4 regions of the Paenibacillus sp. FSL P4-0081 genome follow, and region 3 is predicted to be linked to each of the others. Evidence: riboswitches for the same ligand, from Rfam matches in the RefSeq annotation. Region 3 holds a riboswitch; each other region holds the start of a gene.

Region 1 (4,214 bases), 1.1 Mb from region 3:
CACCTTTTGGCCGACAAGATCTTCCATTGTGGTGATACCGGATTCTTTAAGCGTGAACATTACGAACGGGGTTTTGCGGTATATCGCAGATAACGCCTTAACCGGTACGCCTTTTTCTCTGGCAATAATGATCTGGTCAGCACCGGTTACCCCGAACTCCTCACTGCCCGAAGCGACCATCTGTACCGCCGGAAAATCCGAGCCTCCCGGCCGAATCTCCACATCCAGCCCCGCTTCCTTATAGAAGCCCTTTTCAACTGCGGTATAGAACCCGGCAAACTGCGCCTGATGAATCCACTTCAACCTCAGAACAACCTTCTTAAGCTCACCGGAGCCTTCCGCCCCCTGTCCCTCAGCCTTGCCGGTATCCGAATTGTTGCCGCAGGCTGTAATGAGCAGCATTAGTGAAGTGAGCAGGATAAGCGCTTTGGTTCTGGACTTGTTCCACATGGTGATTCCCCCGTTATGATGTTATTTGGAATACTGGTCATTCGTAATTCGTATTTAGAATTGCTCCAGCGCCTTCAGCACCGCTTGCGAATCACTCACACTGCCGAAGACACCGCCCTGCATTTTGACCATATTGAGCGCTGCCAGGTGATTGGCATAATCCGTAGCACCCGTGCAATCCTCCAGGATCAGACATTCATAACCGCGGTCATTGGCTTCGCGCATCGTCGTGTGTACACAGACATCCGTCGTGATTCCGGTCAGAATCAGATGGGTAATCCCTTTATTCTTCAATATTAAATCCAGGTCCGTAGCATAAAAGCTGCCTTTACCCGGCTTGTCAATAATGTGCTCTCCCGGTATAGGTGCCAGTTCATCAATGATCTGCCAGCCGCGCTCGCCCCGTACGAGAATCCGTCCCGCCGGTCCTTCCGAGCCGATCTCAGCACCGGTCTGTCTGCTCCGCCACCGTTTATTCGCCGGCAGATCGGACAGATCCGGCTTATGGCCTTCCCGGGTATGGATAACGGTGAATCCGTTAATTTCCCGGATGCGTGCCAGCAGCCGCCCAATCGGCTGAATCGCTCTGGATGTTAATGAGAGGTCGTAGCCCATTCGCTCCACGTAACCGCCTTTGCCGCAAAAATCCGTCTGCATATCGATAATCATCAGTGCCGTCTTCGCCGGATCAAGGACGCCGTCATAGGGCCAGGTGTAAGGTGCTGCTGTAATCTGCATGGTTCATGCTCCCCTTCCAGAATTCAATGCATGTATTTAATGTTATGTTTATTAACATTAATTTTATATTTCCTGCTGTTTGTTAGATTATATTACAACAAATTTGCAATGTCTTCGTTTTTATTACGAAATAATGCGCTAATTGTTTGTGTTATTCTACATATATAACATAAACATTACATATAAACCCCGGATTAACCCTATTCATATATTAAAAAAAGCCGCCCAACGCAGGCAGCCTCAGCAGCAGTCCGTTCTCCAGCTCAAAGATCCGGCTGTTCTTGCAGAGCAGACTCCTCCCATAAGCTGTAAGCGCTGGGAAACCAGTTTTTCAAGCAATATAGAGCTGCACATTTCAAGATTATTAATAAATTGGCAGAATACAGTTGAAAAATAGCTCCTTAAGTACTAGAATTAAGCTTGTTTGCAGAAGTTCCTGCAGCGCAGGAACCAGTTATGACCTTTTTTGTCGATTACAGTCGATTGAAATCGCCTCATGCTGAGTGTATATCATTGATCTATTTCTAAAGGCAAACTTCCTGAAAGGGTAGGACGCAAAGCAATGGGCCTAAGAATGCTGAGAATCCGCGTTTATGGTCGCCAGGCTGCCAATAGAGACCACGTAAGCCATCAGTCACCGGGAGATCCCCCAGGCTTTATGATGCTCTTTTCTGTACGAATGCCATTGATTATACGAAAAAGCGAGGTTAAGATAATGCCGCAGCAATTCATCGAACCAACCCGATATGATTTCGTGGAATCCTTGATGCTTGAACGGACCGGATTCCTGGATTCTTTCTCTGTGGAGGGCCGGACTTCCGGCGGGATGAATGGAGATAAGGATGGAATTATCCTTGTGCAGAATAATCAGATCTTCATTACTCCCCCGCTCTCTGGCGGCAAGCCCGCCCGGATCTCCGCTGTTCATCCTGTAGTGCTGAAGATCAACTGGAAGACCGTTACAGAGCCTACTGAGGTAACCTCAGCGGATCATATTACCTGGGAAATTTGCGAGAAGCCACAGTATCAGATTACGGTTTCACCTGACAAGCTCAAAGTGCATTTCACCTTGTACCGTGCAGAGAAGTACGCCTGGAATCTGGTCAATTGCCCGGCTTCCTTCGAAGCCGCAGTCCGGGCTGAGCCTAACCGGGCGATGCTGCTGTCCACGCTCACCATAGAACAGATTCTTTCTTCGCTGGATAACCGCTCCATTCTGCGGAATCTGAATATCCCGGCCCTATACGCCGAACTGAACAACCCTACATATCTCCCTGTCTGTATCGCAGAAGGGAGAGCCCCGCTGCCCGGCAAGAAATCAAGGCTGCAGCTATCCCTCCCGGAGCATACGCTCACAGGCAATGGAATGCTCCGGGAGGGACGAACTGCGGAAGCTGCAGATTCCTTAGATTATCTGCGGTTTCCGGGAGCCCCCTTCGCCAGAGAGGGAGAGGTATTCGCCCGCAAGCTGCCGCCCGAAGAGGGAATTCCCGGATTCGACGTAGAAGGAGGCATCTTGCCTCCACCTCCACCGCAGGATATTTATTTCGCAGCCGGAGACAATGCACGGCTGCTTCCAAACGGGGAGATCGCGGCTCTGCGTACGGGCAGACCCCGCATCTGCGGAGACTCCGGCAGCGTCACAACCTGCGATTTCCCGGACCTATGCCTCATCACCAAGGAAATGGCGGCAACAGCCCGTGAGATTATGTTTGCAGGTGACATCGTCGTACCCTCAGATATTGAAGGCCCTATGTGTATTGAGGCGTTAGGGAATGTGTATATCTACGGCAACGTCTGCCAATCTACAATTACGGCTACAGGCAGTATCTATATAAGCGGTCAAGTAACCGGCTGCAGCCTGCACACCGGACTTGCCGGGGTACACCAGCACCGCCTGCACCGCTTCTCCAGTCTTCTGCTGACTGAAGTTGGCGGACTGCGGGAAGCCGCCCGGCTGCTGGCCAAGAATGTAGAATCCCGCCAGCAATCCGTGAAATACGGTCTGGTGGTTATGCTGCTGCTGGAGGATAAGTACAGCCATATAGAGTGCCTGATTAGCGATCTTAAATCCGCACTGCTGTGCATGGAAGGGGCCCCCCAGCCCGGTACGGATCAGCTCAAGCAGATGCTGGAGGTTTTTACCCATCCGGGGCAGTTCACCGAGTTTATCACTGACAGTGTTCTGAACAGCTTCTCCCGGCTGCTGCGTAATCTGTGTGAAGACATTGAACTGCTCCAGGAGGAGCATGTCTTCATTAATATCGCCCGTTCCCATAACAGTATCCTGGAGTCCGGCGGAGAACTGATCCTGCGGGACGCGGACGCAGAAACGGTCTAAGCCTGCTGTAATGTAACCCCTGACAAACATAAACGGCTGCCCCTCTTCTGAGGGAGCAGCCGTTTGTTTATTCCTTACCCAGACCGGGTACCGGGGTCTGCAGGACACTCCCGGCATTCCGGCCCAGCCTGACATTCACCAGAATAATGCTGCTCACAATCAGCAGCATACCGATGACCAGATTCAACGTAATCTGTTCATGCAATAAGACTACACTGGAGCCGATGGAAATCAGCGGAATCAGAAAGGTGAACGAGCCTACCTTGCCGGCCTCTCCTTCATTGATCAGCTTGAAGTATACCAACCAGCCCAGCGCAATCACGAAGACCGCGATGAACAATGTATTTATTATAAAAGTACTACTCCAGCTAATATCCGCCCAGCTCTCCGAAGCTGAGCCTGCCGCCAGCAGGATTACCCCGCCGATCATGATCTGCATCGCGGTCATCCACAGCATATCTACTCTGGCTGCATTGCGTTTGGTATAGACCGTAGCCAGCGCCCAGCTGAGTGCACTGGCCAAGGCCAGCAGTACGCCTATAGGCGAGATACTTCCGGTTAATCCCCCAAGGCTTAACGAGGCTACCCCGAGGAAGCCGATTACGAGGCCGGCGATCTTAAGCCCGTACATCCGCTCGCCCAGCCAGATCCAGGCAAAGATTCCGAGCAGCACCGGCTGCAGGAA
Region 2 (4,214 bases), 3.9 Mb from region 3:
GCAGACAATGTTGCGGCCACTCTGCGGGAAGGGGCTGCATTATATGAAGACAATGTGTAAACGTACTCTTTTGGAGCAGCCCGGGAAAAAGTTTTATGTCAGTTCTTACAATAGACCGATTACGCTTTAATCCCCTATAATATTACAATGCACAATATTTATTTCTAGGGGGAACTATAGTCTATGGACTGGATGAACAAGCTGCCTTTAAAACAAAGAATCGTTGCCGGATGTTACCTGGTTGCCGCTTTATTCGCTGTCCCTGTGTTAATTACGCTCATTGCAATGGGAAAGGTGATTATCGGTATTATTCTGATTGCGGTATTGGCTGCACTGACCTACCCGCTTGCGCGCTTCATTGAGAGAACGCTTACATCTTCATTTGAGGATATCTCCAATGTGACGCATACAATCGCCAAAGGCGACTTCACCAGCCGTGCAGACGAGAACGGATCAATGGGCGACATCAGCCGCTCCTTCAACACTATGATCGATAAATTGAAGAAGATCCTAACCGACGCTTCGCAGCTTACCCGCCAGGTTATGGATGCCAGCCGGGGTATTGAGGACAAGAACCAGAACCTGAAGATTGTAATGGCACAGGTAGCCTCCTCTTCCAACGAACTTGCCCTGGGTGCGAATGAAATCTCGGTGGATATTGCCGATATGACGGAATCGATCAAAGATATCGAAACCAAAGTCTCCAATTATACAAACTCTACCAAGGAAATGAATAAACGCTCCGCCCATACACTGGAGCTGGTTGAAAAGGGACGCCAGTCCGTGGACACTCAAGCCGAAGGCATGCGGAAGAATATCCAGGCTACACAAAAAGTAGCAGATACGATCGAAGCGCTCTCACAGAATGCCCGCGGCATTACCATGATCACCAAGACCATCACGGAAATTGCCGAACAAACCAATCTTTTGTCGCTTAACGCCTCAATTGAAGCTGCACGTGCAGGTGAGCACGGACGCGGTTTCGCAGTTGTAGCACAGGAGGTCCGCAAGCTTGCCGAAGAATCAACCGCCTCCACCAAGGAAGTGTTCGGGCTGGTACGCAGCATCGAGGCCGATATCAAGCAGGCTATCGATAACATCGCTATTAATGAAGAGGTTGTTCAGGTGCAGAACGAGATGATAACGGAGACAGCACATATTTTCGCGCAGATCGTACATAGCGTGCAATACATAACCGAGCAGATCTCCTCCTTCTCCGCAGAGAGTGATCTGATGCTGGAGAGTGCGCTCAAGATCTCCGGGGCGATCGAGAATATCTCGGCCATTACCCAGGAGACGGCAGCAGGTACCGAGGAGGTATCTGCGGCGATGAACGAACAAATTCATGCCCTGCAGTCCGTAGCGGAAGAGACCGAGAAGATGACACAATCTGTCTTCCAGCTGCAAAAAACAATCCATATTTTCAAATTCTAGCAGCAGCCCCAAGAGACCATTTCCGCAGAGCAGTATGCGGGAAGGGTCTCTTTTTGGCATGGAAAAAGCAGATTGTAATGTAATATTCACAAAGTGTTAAAATAGTGCATAACCCTAAAATAACACCTTTGCACTTCTTTACTGCTAATTCTTTATTACTAATAAACTAACATTATTTTAAATTTTAATCACCTATTTCTTAAGACCTATTTCTAGGTTTTCCCAGCCTATAATTCTAATACATCTGCATAGTTTCAGGAGGTTCCTACGACGTTATGAGGCTTATGGCTTATGCAGATTAAATTCTGCTCTTTTTCTGCATTTGCATTATAAGACTTTGGTCTTCCAGACGCATCCATTTTCAAAAGTTTGAATATCTAATATTTCATCTCCTATTACATCTGAATATTCGCCAAATTTCGCGTTTTGCTGCAAACGGCTTATTGACAAAAGGCGAGCGAGGAATATATTGTAAAGGAAAATTATCCTTCGCTGTATTGATAACAACATATGAGGCAAAATTCACCGAAAGGGAATGACGCAAAGCCATGGATCTACAGTCTCACTTATCCGGTGAGATCATGACAGCCAGGTTGCTGAAAAACTATGAACGTCCGGGAATCCGCGTTCAGTTATGGTGATTCGTGCAACAGGCCTGTGCTCCTATTTCGAGTACAGGTTTTCTATTGCTAGCATACAATCAAAAAACAACTTGTGGGGTGGATGTTCTGAAGACAGTTGCAGATTATATGGCGGAAGCATTACGCGATCTTGGGGTAACACATTCTTTTGGTATTATTGGCAAGTCCATTTGTCCTATAGCTCTCAAACTTGTTGACTATGGCATTGAGTTTATTCCCGGCCGGCATGAGTCCAGCTCCGGCTTCGCAGCAGGCGGCTATGCACTGAAAACAGGCAGTCTCGGGGTTGCCTTCGGCACCTCCGGTCCAGGCGGAACGAACCTGCTAACCGCAGCAGCACACGCCAAAGCCAACAATCTCCCGGTGCTCTTCATTACCGGTCATCAGTCTATTAAAGAGCTGGGGATTCCCCAGTGTCAGGATTCCACATCCTATCTCGCCGATTTGGCGGACATGTTCAGACCGGCCACTCTTTTCAGCAAGCTGGTAGAACGCGGCGACCATTTCAGTACGATTTTCAATCATGCCCTGTCTATCGCCCTTGGTGACAAGAAAGGACCTGTTCATTTATGTATTCCGTTTGATGTTCAGACCGAGCGCCTTGAAGAATGCCGGATTGTCCTTCCGCAGCGGGAAAGGCTCGTCAGCTACGCCAACTACGAACGGGTCATTTCAGCGATCAATGCTTCCAGCAGGCCTCTGATCATTGCCGGTAAAGGGGTTAACCGCTCCGGTGCGCACAAGGAACTGGTACAGTTGGCCGAGACCTTCAACATACCGGTAGTAACCTCCCCCGGCGGTAAAGGAGCCATTGCTGCGGATCACCCGCTCTATCACGGTCCTGTGGGCGTTGGCGGATGTACGCATGGGGATGAGATGTTGAACAACAGTGATCTGTTTATCGTGCTTGGTTCGCGTCTGAGCGATATGACCATATGCAATCTTAAGAGGGAGAATCATCCGGATCAGCTGATCCAGTTTGATGTCGATCCAACCTTTGTCGGTAAAATACTGACTTCCGATACCATCTCCGTCGGCGGCGATTTACGTGACAACCTGGAGCTGTACCTCGGCAAGATTGATCCGTCCACCATAACCAGACGTGAAATAGAGATCTCCAATCACTATACTGAAGAGCTGCCTGTGCTGTCCAAGCTCTCGCTGGCTTCGGTAATGAGCACGATGAGCGATTTGATTCCATATAACAGCAGCGTGTTTGTTGATGACGGCAGCCACGGCTTCAATGCGGTCAAATGGTTCAACGTGAAGAAACCGGGGAGCTTTGTATTTGATGCCTATTTCGCCTGCATGGGGAATTCAATCGGCATGGCCATCGGTGCCAAGGCGGCTGCGCCGGAAGAGACGGTCTTCTGCATTACCGGTGACGGCTGTTTCATGATGCTCGGAACTGAAATTAACACAGCAGTTTGCAAGAATATCCCGGTTATTTTCATCGTTGTGAACAATATGCAGCTGGATATGGCCCTTAAAGGAATGGAAAAAACAACCGGACGTATCGATGGAACCATCTTTGAAGTCCCTATGGATGCAGTGAAGTTTGCTGAGTCCCTGGGAGCCACCGGCTTCCGCGCAGAGACGCAAGAGGAGTTTGCCTTTGCAATCAGCCAAGCAGTTGAACTTAACCGCGTAGCCGTTATTGAGCTGTTGACCGACCGTGACGAAATGCCTCCTACGGCCCACCGTACACTGGATCTCAACTAGGCTGTATCTTACAGATTCTCTAACTTACTATCAGGAGGCAAACAAGTGAATATGAACGTAGACAGCGGACTGGACCATTTCACCAATCTTTCCGGGGACTATGGTGCCAAAGCCCTAGCTCCTATTAAAGAGCATTTTCCCGAATTAGCCGAGTATATCATGGGCAATGCATACGGTGATATTTTTCAGCGGACGACCATCGGTTCAGACTGGAAAGAAATTGCTGTCATCTCTTCTTTGATCACCATGGGACAATTTGAACAGTTGGGTGTTCACTATGTTATGGCTCTCCGCGTGGGGATGACCGTTGATCAAATCAAAGGTATCCTGCTTCATCTGACACCTTGTATCGGCGCACCCAGAGTGATCTCGGCATTCAATGTTCTGCTGGAGACGCTGGAAGATATTCGTTAATTA
Region 3 (4,214 bases):
CATGCGCGAGATCAGCAGCCGGGATGAGCATGTCAAGCTGATCGACTTCTCCCGTAATTTCGGCCACCAGGTGGCGATTACGGCTGGTATGGATTATGCCGAAGGCCAGGCAGTCGTGGTGATTGACGCAGATCTCCAGGATCCTCCTGAGGTTATTCTGCAGATGATTGCCAAGTGGAAAGAGGGCTACGAAGTCGTGTATGCCAAGCGGTTGAAGCGTCACGGGGAGACTTTCTTCAAGAAAGTCACCGCTAAGATCTTTTACCGCCTGCTCAGCAGTATGACCAGTGTTGAAATCCCTACCGATACCGGGGACTTCCGGCTGATCGACCGTAAAGTCTGTGATGTGCTGCGCGGTCTGAAGGAGAAGAACCGGTATGTCCGGGGTCTGGTAAGCTGGGTAGGCTTCCGGCAGACCATGGTAGAATATGTGCGGGAGGAGCGCTTTGCCGGGGAAACGAAATATCCGCTCAAGAAAATGATCCGGTTTGCGCTCGACGGCATCACCTCCTTTTCCCACAAACCGCTCAAAATCGCATCCTATATCGGATTCTTTCTGTCCTTTTCCAGCTTCATCTATCTGTTCCTGGTATTGTTCCAAAAAATCTTTACCTCCTGGACCGTACCCGGATGGGCATCTATAGTCGGCGTGAACCTGCTCTTCAACGGGATTGTGCTGATGCTGCTGGGGGTAATTGGTGAGTATATCGGACGGATCTATGATGAGTCGAAGGACAGACCGCTCTATATTGTACGTGAGACCAAAGGCTATCCGGATGCGGAAATAGAAGACACGCGGAAGGAAAGCGATTATGCCAGATAAGAAATGGAGTGCGGGGTTCATCCAGTTCCTGAAATTCAATGCGGTAGGCCTGCTGAATACACTGATTGATTTTGCTGTATTCACACTGCTGCATTCCCTTGGGATGATCAACACCCCTGCGCAGATTATTTCCTACAGCGCCGGTACGGCCAACAGCTTCTTCTGGAACAAAAAGGTAACCTTCCGTGATCGGGACAGAGGCAATAAAGAGGGCTTCGACCGGATGCAGCTGATCAGGTTTATCGTGCTGAATCTGTTGGTGCTGGGTATATCGGTGCTGCTGATTCATATATTGACCGATTCTCTCGGTATTCAAGTGCTGGTCGCCAAAGTGCTGGTCACATTTGTTACGGTGATCATTAATTTCTTCGGAAGCCGGAAATGGGTATTCTGATAATTAAGAAGCATTGCTTCTTAATTATTCCGGAAGGGTAACATCTATTCTATATTACGGAGGCGATTGTCATGCGGAAATTATCCTATTTGATTATACTTGCCGGGGTGCTTATTATGCTCTATCCCAAAGGAAGCGAATGGTACAATGACCGTCAGCAGCAAAAGCTGCTGGAAGAGGCTGAACAGGCCTACAGTGAAATCGTTCCGTCTGCGTCAGCTCCGGCCAGTGCTGATCTAAGTAAGCCTTACGCGGAAGTAACCCAGCTGCTGGCGGATGAGTCGGCTGCGGAAGAGCCAGAACCCTCTGCTGCGCCTGAGATTGAAGTCGGAGGCAAGGTGATGGCAATCATCGAAATCGACAAAATAGATCTGAAGCTGCCTGTCCTGGAAGGCGCCACCAAGGCGAATATGAAGCATGCTGCTGCGCATATGAAGGAGACGGCTCCGCTTGGCTCTGCTGGGAATGCTGCAATTGCAGCGCATAGATCAAGAACTACGGGAAGGCTATTCAACAGATTGAATGAAGTTGGAGTCGGGGACACTATTTCCGTTACAACCGGCAAGCAGGCATACAATTATGTAGTTTATGATGTGACTATTGTGGAACCAACCGATGTATCCGTATTGAAAGGGAATAAGGATGACAAGATTCTAACACTCATTACTTGTGATCCGCTGGTGAATCCAACGCATAGACTTATCATTCACGCAAAGTTATCGTGATGTTTGTAGAATAATGACGGAAAAACTTAAAATACTTAAAATTTTTATTTGTTTTCGCGGAAATCTAGTGATTTAGGTCTTGATAATAGAAATAGATATGGTAAGATATAACTATACAAAGCTAATACACGATAAACGGCAAACCTATCGAAAGGTAGGGACGCAAAGCTAGAGGGCCTTCCCGTAAGGATGGCAGCCAGCTACCGAATGAAGAGGCTTTTTTGTTTGTTCTTATTGTGAATCTAGCATTTTATGGTAGAAGCAAGGACAGATAAAGCTTATACGATAACGGCAAACCTATCGAAAGGTAGGGACGCAAAGCTAAAGGGCCTTCCCGTAAGGATGGCAGCCAGCTACCGAAAGGGGTTTTATCCAATGAAGAAGTTCTATTTAATGTTGGTTACACTATTCGTAGTGGTTACGTCGGTGCAGACAGGTACAGCTCAAGCTGCTAATGCAGATGCAAGCTGGTTGAACATAGGTCAACTTGATCAGGGTGTTATCGGAGTTTCTTATAATGTTCCTAAGGATAAGAAGATTAAGCTGATGATCACCAAAGATAATAACAGCTACACCTACAACTTATACACTTCCAAACCAACTGAAACATTCCCGCTTCAACAAGGTAACGGTTCATACAAGGTTTCCGTACTTGAGAACACTAACGGCAACAAATACAAAGTAATCTCTTCCGAGACGGTAGATCTTAGCCTGAGCAACGCCAACGCCGTATATCTGAGCTCCGTACAGAATGTTAAATGGAGTTCTTCCGATAAAGCAGTTCTGAAAGCAACACAGCTTACACAAGGTTTGACATCAGATGAAGACAAAGTGAAGGCTATCTATAATTATATCGTAGCCAATGTGAAATATGATTATTCCCTGGCTTCCAGTGTTACTACAGATTACATCCCTAACAACGACAGCACCTTGGCTACCAAGAAGGGGATCTGCTACGATTACGCTTCCTTGTTCGCTACTATGCTTCGCAGTGAAGGCATTCCTACCAAACTGGTTATGGGTAACACAAGTTATGTGACTTCTTACCACGCTTGGAATGAAGTGTTCCTTAATGGCAAATGGGTAACTATTGATACTACAGTTGATGCTGGACTTGCCAAGAACAGCAAAACAGCAGATCTGGTTAAAGTAGCAAGTAAATATACTGCAGCTAAGTTCTACTAAGAGCACAGATGCATTCATAGTTTCATTGAGGATAACCCGCTTAGTAATTAAGCGGGTTATTTTTATTTTGGAAAAGGTTGCTTTTTGGTAGAGAGATAGGGTATTATAAATAAGCGTTGTTGGAGCGGCAAACTTAATAAGAAATGGCTTAAATAAGTGATTTCAAAATAAAGCTTGCATTACTCGAATGAACGTGATATATTATAAGAGTTGCTGGTGACGCGGTAGTCGGCGCTGACAACGAGCTTGATCTTTGAAAACTGAACAACGAGTGAGTATCGGAAATCACGAAAGTGACTTCCAAAATAGAGAATGAAAATTCTCGTCAGATGTTTCAAAATGAGCAATCGCTCTTTCTAAATACAATTTGGAGAGTTTGATCCTGGCTCAGGACGAACGCTGGCGGCATGCCTAATACATGCAAGTCGAGCGGAGTTTGAATGGAAGCTTGCTTCCATTCATGCTTAGCGGCGGACGGGTGAGTAACACGTAGGCAACCTGCCCTCAAGACTGGGATAACTACCGGAAACGGTAGCTAATACCGGATAATTTCTTTCCTCTCCTGAAGAGAGAATGAAAGGCGGAGTAATCTGCCACTTGGGGATGGGCCTGCGGCGCATTAGCTAGTTGGTGGGGTAACGGCTCACCAAGGCGACGATGCGTAGCCGACCTGAGAGGGTGAACGGCCACACTGGGACTGAGACACGGCCCAGACTCCTACGGGAGGCAGCAGTAGGGAATCTTCCGCAATGGGCGAAAGCCTGACGGAGCAATGCCGCGTGAGTGATGAAGGTTTTCGGATCGTAAAGCTCTGTTGCCAGGGAAGAACGTCCGGTAGAGTAACTGCTACCGGAGTGACGGTACCTGAGAAGAAAGCCCCGGCTAACTACGTGCCAGCAGCCGCGGTAATACGTAGGGGGCAAGCGTTGTCCGGAATTATTGGGCGTAAAGCGCGCGCAGGCGGTCATTTAAGTCTGGTGTTTAAACCTTGGGCTCAACCTGGGGTCGCACTGGAAACTGGGTGACTTGAGTACAGAAGAGGAAAGTGGAATTCCACGTGTAGCGGTGAAATGCGTAGATATGTGGA
Region 4 (4,214 bases), 290 kb from region 3:
GTGTGGTCGATGCTTCAATAAACAGTGCCATAGGTGAAGCCAGCTATACCACCAAAGGGGACAATAACGATGCAGCCGATACCTCAGCGGTCAGCTCAACAAATGTGGTAGGCCAATATACCGGCGTCACCGTCCCTTATGTAGGATATGCCATGAATTTTGCGGTCTCCAAAGCCGGAAGCGTAATGCTGATGATTATCCCCGGGCTGCTCCTGCTCCTCTACGCACTGTATTCCTCCTGGAAAGCCGTAGCGGCACTGGAGAAGAAGAATGCAGGGCCAGCGGTGACCGGCGGACCGGATACCCTTCCAGACATTGTGCAATAAACCGATTGTCCTCTCCCGTTTACGAAACGCGGAGCAACAATAAATTTTCCCCGAAGACAGGTAAAGACAAAAAAAGAACGATGAGAGAGGGATGAACAAATGAACGTTAAAAAAACATTAGGTCTCGGCGTTGTATCGGCAGCACTCGGATTAACCCTGGTCGGCGGAGGAACCTTCGCTTACTTCAGCAGTACCTCCACCACTGCAGCTTCTTTTAACAACGGAACTTTATTACTTAATTCGGACCCCTCCGTTATTGTCAATCTCAGCAATCTTAAACCGGGGGATACGATCCTAAGAGATTTTAAATTGAAAAATGACGGAACGCTCAATATTCCCAAAGTTGTTCTGCGTACCTCATCTGTCATTACAGATGCCCAGGGAGATAACGGCGCCCATAATCTCAAAGACGATATTATTGTGACGTTCCTAGTTAACAAGGATAAGGTAACATCACCTGTTCTGGTCGTTTCACTGGCCGAACTTGAGCAGCAAAGTCCGGATCTTGTAGCCAAGGGAATTCTCGGCGGAATCTTTGGTGTAGAGAATGGGGGCATCAAAGCAGGCACCTCAGATAAACTGAGCGTACAGTTTGCCTTCAAGGAAACCTTCCAGCCGCAAAACTACTATCAAGGCGATACACTGGCCCTGACCCTGAACTTCGAAGCCAACCAGGAAAAAGGCGCCCTCAAATAATCTATCTGTATATGCATTCCTGATCACCGATCTTAAAAAAACATAATATACTCGAGGAGGAAATTAATTATGGGTATCAAAAAAACATTGGGTCTTGGCGTAGCATCGGCAGCACTGGGATTGTCTTTAATCGGAGGGGGCACCTTCGCTTACTTCAGCTCCACAGCAACCAGCACGGCAACCTTCGCGGCAGGCACGCTGAAGCTCGGCTCTTCCTTTAATACACCTGTTGCCCTGACCAATCTGAAACCGGGTGATTACACCGTACGCACGTTCACCTTGTCCAATGACGGCACCCTGGATATCAAACTCCTAACGCTGGCCACCAGCTACACTGTAACTGATGCGAAGGGCGATAATGCCGGCCAGGATCTTGGAGATCACTTCAAAATCAAACTTCTCGACAGCTCTTATACCAGCGGTCCGCTTGCCGGCCATGTGCTGTCCGAGATCTCCCTGAAGGACCTGAAGAACACTTCCAGCTATGATCTCGTAACGGCGGGTGTACTGCCGGGAGGCATCGCCGCTACCCAAACCAAAACCTTCAAGATTGCTTTCGAATTCGTTGACAATACCCAGGATCAGAATATCTTCCAGGGTGACGGCTTGGCGCTGAACTGGACATTCAATGCTACGCAAGGTTTGGGAGAAGCCAAATAAGGCTATTAAATTATATACACAAAACGGCATATCCTCCCTCATCCGGGCTGGATATGCCGTTTTGTCTCTCCCCGCCAGCTTCTGGCAGGAACAAGGGTTTTTGTCCGTTTTGCGAATTTTTGTTATACTGATAACAAAAAGTACGGAGGGCGTTGTAATCGTGTCAGATAATATGGGAAGCCGCATCCATAGGCTCCGGCTGGAGAAGGGTTATTCTTTATCCGAGCTTGCGGATAAGGCTGACGTGGCGAAATCATACTTAAGTAATGTCGAACGGAATATCCAATCCAACCCCTCCATTCAATTTATCGAAAAAATTGCCGATGCACTCCAAGTATCCATTCACGTATTACTGTATGGCGGAATTGCAGAAACTGCAGAGCCGGTTCTCGATGGAGAATGGTTCAGGCTGGTTCAGGATGCGATGGCCTCTGGTATAAGCAAACGTGAATTCAAGGAGTTTCTCGATTATCAGAAATGGCGGCTGGAGCAGAAGGATAACTGAAATACCCCACAAAGTGAGGCAGCAGCCTCGATGATTACCCAGGTACTTTGCGGGGACCCCGAAACAACATGTAAATTCCAACAGAAGAGGGCACAGCGGTGTACTCCGCTGTGCCCTCTTCTGTATGTATCCGTACAATGCTGAATGCCCTACATCGCCTGGAGTGCTTTTTCAGTAAAAAAACGCCGAATCTCGTCTGCCTGGATGCCAGCCTGCTTAGCAGACATTAGCAAATGCACCCATTCTAAATCCAGATCAACTACCTGCAGTTCGTCATTCCCCTGGTTGGACTTATCCAAGAAATCTCCTCCTAGAATTTTCGCGTCCCCAGGCAGTCCGGCCATCATAGTATTTCTACTTTAGATCCGAGACTTTGTGCCCCTGTCTTTCGGCAGGTTTACCCTTTACTGGACCCTTTACATGAAAGGATCTGAAAAGAATCGATGAAACCGTTCTCCGCAATAACATTATACAAGATCTTACATGAAAAGTGTGTCGTTTTCTGGAATTTTTTTATGTTAAATCGTGAAGACCCTTAGCTAAAATTGCCAATAGCTTGTATAAATAATTCCAATTCATCTTCAATCGGTCCAAATTAGTTTAAATATACTAAATAGATATTAATCCCGTAACACAATATAGAAACAATTACCCATTTCTATGATTTACAACCACCTAAATCCCTTAATTTTTTATTAATTTTAACGATATTTTATTTTTCCGGCTTCACTCGGGAAATTTATGATTGTTCCGTATGAATCCCCTGCTGAATCATACCGTTTTGCGAACGGATTGCACGAAAGTATGAATTGATTACCCTGCCGGAAAGTAGCACAATAAGATGAGAATGAAACCGCAAACATCGCAGCTCCGCTAAGCGGTGTTCCTAATATACCGCATGTGGAGTTTATCCGTTAGGAGGACCTACTCATGGCCGTCAAAGAGCCCTATAACGAATCTGTCTGGAGCAAGTATTACGGTCCCAATCTGGGCTACATTCAGGAGAAATACGAGCAGTTTGTCAAGGACCCCACTTCCGTAGAGCATCATTACCGCGACCTCTTCACAGTATCCGGCCCGCCTCCCCTGGCTCCGGATGCCGTCAAGACGCCTCCCCCCGCCATCTCAGGAGATACAGAGTGGCTCAGGAAAGCCGTTAAAGCTTCCAAGCTAATGGCTAACATCCGAATATACGGCCATATGGCTGCCGATATCGATCCGCTGGAGCGGAGCACCAACCCGATGGCGAAATGGCTGGAGATCGAGACCTATGAGCTGACGCGCGAAGATCTGAATGCCCTGCCGGCTTCATTGATCTGGGAGAATGCCCCTGAGGGCGTGCATACCGCTATGGATGCCGTTCACAGAATGCGCCAGGCCTACACACAGACCATTGCCTATGAATTCGGGCATGTGCATGACGAGCGTGAGCTGCGCTGGCTCAACAGCCAGGCGGAATCCACAACGTCGCCTGCTCCACTGAACCATGCGGAACGCAAAGAGCTGCTGAAACGCCTGATTCAGGTAGAGCAGTTCGAGACCTTCCTGCATAAGACCTTCGTCGGCCAGAAGCGCTTCAGCCTGGAGGGCAATGATGCCCTCGTGCCTATGCTGGATGAAATTGTCCGCGCTGCCGCACATGACGGCGCAGAGCATATCCTGATGGGTATGGCCCACCGCGGAAGACTTAATGTGCTTGCCCACATTCTGGGCAAACCTTATGATATTATTTTCTCGGAATTCCATCATTCGCCGAACAAGGAGCTCTTCCCGTCCGAAGGCTCCATGGGTGTCACCTATGGCTGGAGCGGGGATGTGAAATACCATCTAGGCGCCGACCGCGCCGTCCGCGAAGGCGAAACTGTGCGTACCCGCATCACGCTTGCGAACAACCCGAGCCATCTCGAGTTCGTGAATCCGGTCGTTGAAGGCTTCACGCGTGCAGCCCAGGAGGAACGGGGCACCCCAGGCCTGCCTAAGCTGAATACGGACAAAGCCATGGCCGTGCTTATGCATGGCGATGCCGC

Evidence for each region. A riboswitch is a leader RNA that binds a small molecule or an ion and turns the genes downstream of it on or off. The one in region 3 is predicted to bind cyclic di-GMP.
Region 1: linked by a shared signal. The riboswitch ahead of P40081_RS34465 (flagellar assembly protein A) and the one ahead of P40081_RS03560 (transglutaminase-like domain-containing protein) in region 3 are both predicted to bind cyclic di-GMP.
Region 2: linked by a shared signal. The riboswitch ahead of P40081_RS22910 (thiamine pyrophosphate-binding protein) and the one ahead of P40081_RS03560 (transglutaminase-like domain-containing protein) in region 3 are both predicted to bind cyclic di-GMP.
Region 4: linked by a shared signal. The riboswitch ahead of P40081_RS37185 (anti-repressor SinI family protein) and the one ahead of P40081_RS03560 (transglutaminase-like domain-containing protein) in region 3 are both predicted to bind cyclic di-GMP.

What each region holds. Positions count from the first base shown of each region.
Region 1 is NZ_CP009280.1:8,084,420-8,088,633, forward strand. Features, by position in the region: gene P40081_RS34455 (ABC transporter substrate-binding protein) at 1-450, opposite strand, end outside; gene biuH (biuret amidohydrolase) at 505-1,188, opposite strand; cyclic di-GMP riboswitch class I at 1,708-1,801, shown strand; gene P40081_RS34465 (flagellar assembly protein A) at 1,904-3,529, shown strand; gene P40081_RS34470 (DMT family transporter) at 3,597-4,214, opposite strand, start outside.
Region 2 is NZ_CP009280.1:5,323,172-5,327,385, forward strand. Features, by position in the region: gene P40081_RS22900 (helix-turn-helix transcriptional regulator) at 1-60, shown strand, start outside; gene P40081_RS22905 (methyl-accepting chemotaxis protein) at 184-1,434, shown strand; cyclic di-GMP riboswitch class I at 1,939-2,035, shown strand; gene P40081_RS22910 (thiamine pyrophosphate-binding protein) at 2,154-3,797, shown strand; gene P40081_RS22915 (carboxymuconolactone decarboxylase family protein) at 3,849-4,211, shown strand.
Region 3 is NZ_CP009280.1:797,398-801,611, forward strand. Features, by position in the region: gene P40081_RS03545 (glycosyltransferase family 2 protein) at 1-823, shown strand, start outside; gene P40081_RS03550 (GtrA family protein) at 813-1,217, shown strand; gene P40081_RS03555 (class D sortase) at 1,289-1,942, shown strand; cyclic di-GMP riboswitch class I at 2,070-2,150, shown strand; cyclic di-GMP riboswitch class I at 2,223-2,303, shown strand; gene P40081_RS03560 (transglutaminase-like domain-containing protein) at 2,336-3,127, shown strand; rRNA gene P40081_RS03565 (16S ribosomal RNA) at 3,492-4,214, shown strand, end outside.
Region 4 is NZ_CP009280.1:504,655-508,868, reverse strand. Features, by position in the region: gene sipW (signal peptidase I SipW) at 1-326, shown strand, start outside; gene P40081_RS02250 (TasA family protein) at 426-1,022, shown strand; gene P40081_RS02245 (TasA family protein) at 1,092-1,682, shown strand; gene P40081_RS02240 (helix-turn-helix domain-containing protein) at 1,855-2,187, shown strand; gene P40081_RS37185 (anti-repressor SinI family protein) at 2,337-2,486, opposite strand; cyclic di-GMP riboswitch class I at 2,515-2,599, opposite strand; gene P40081_RS02235 (2-oxoglutarate dehydrogenase E1 component) at 3,118-4,214, shown strand, end outside.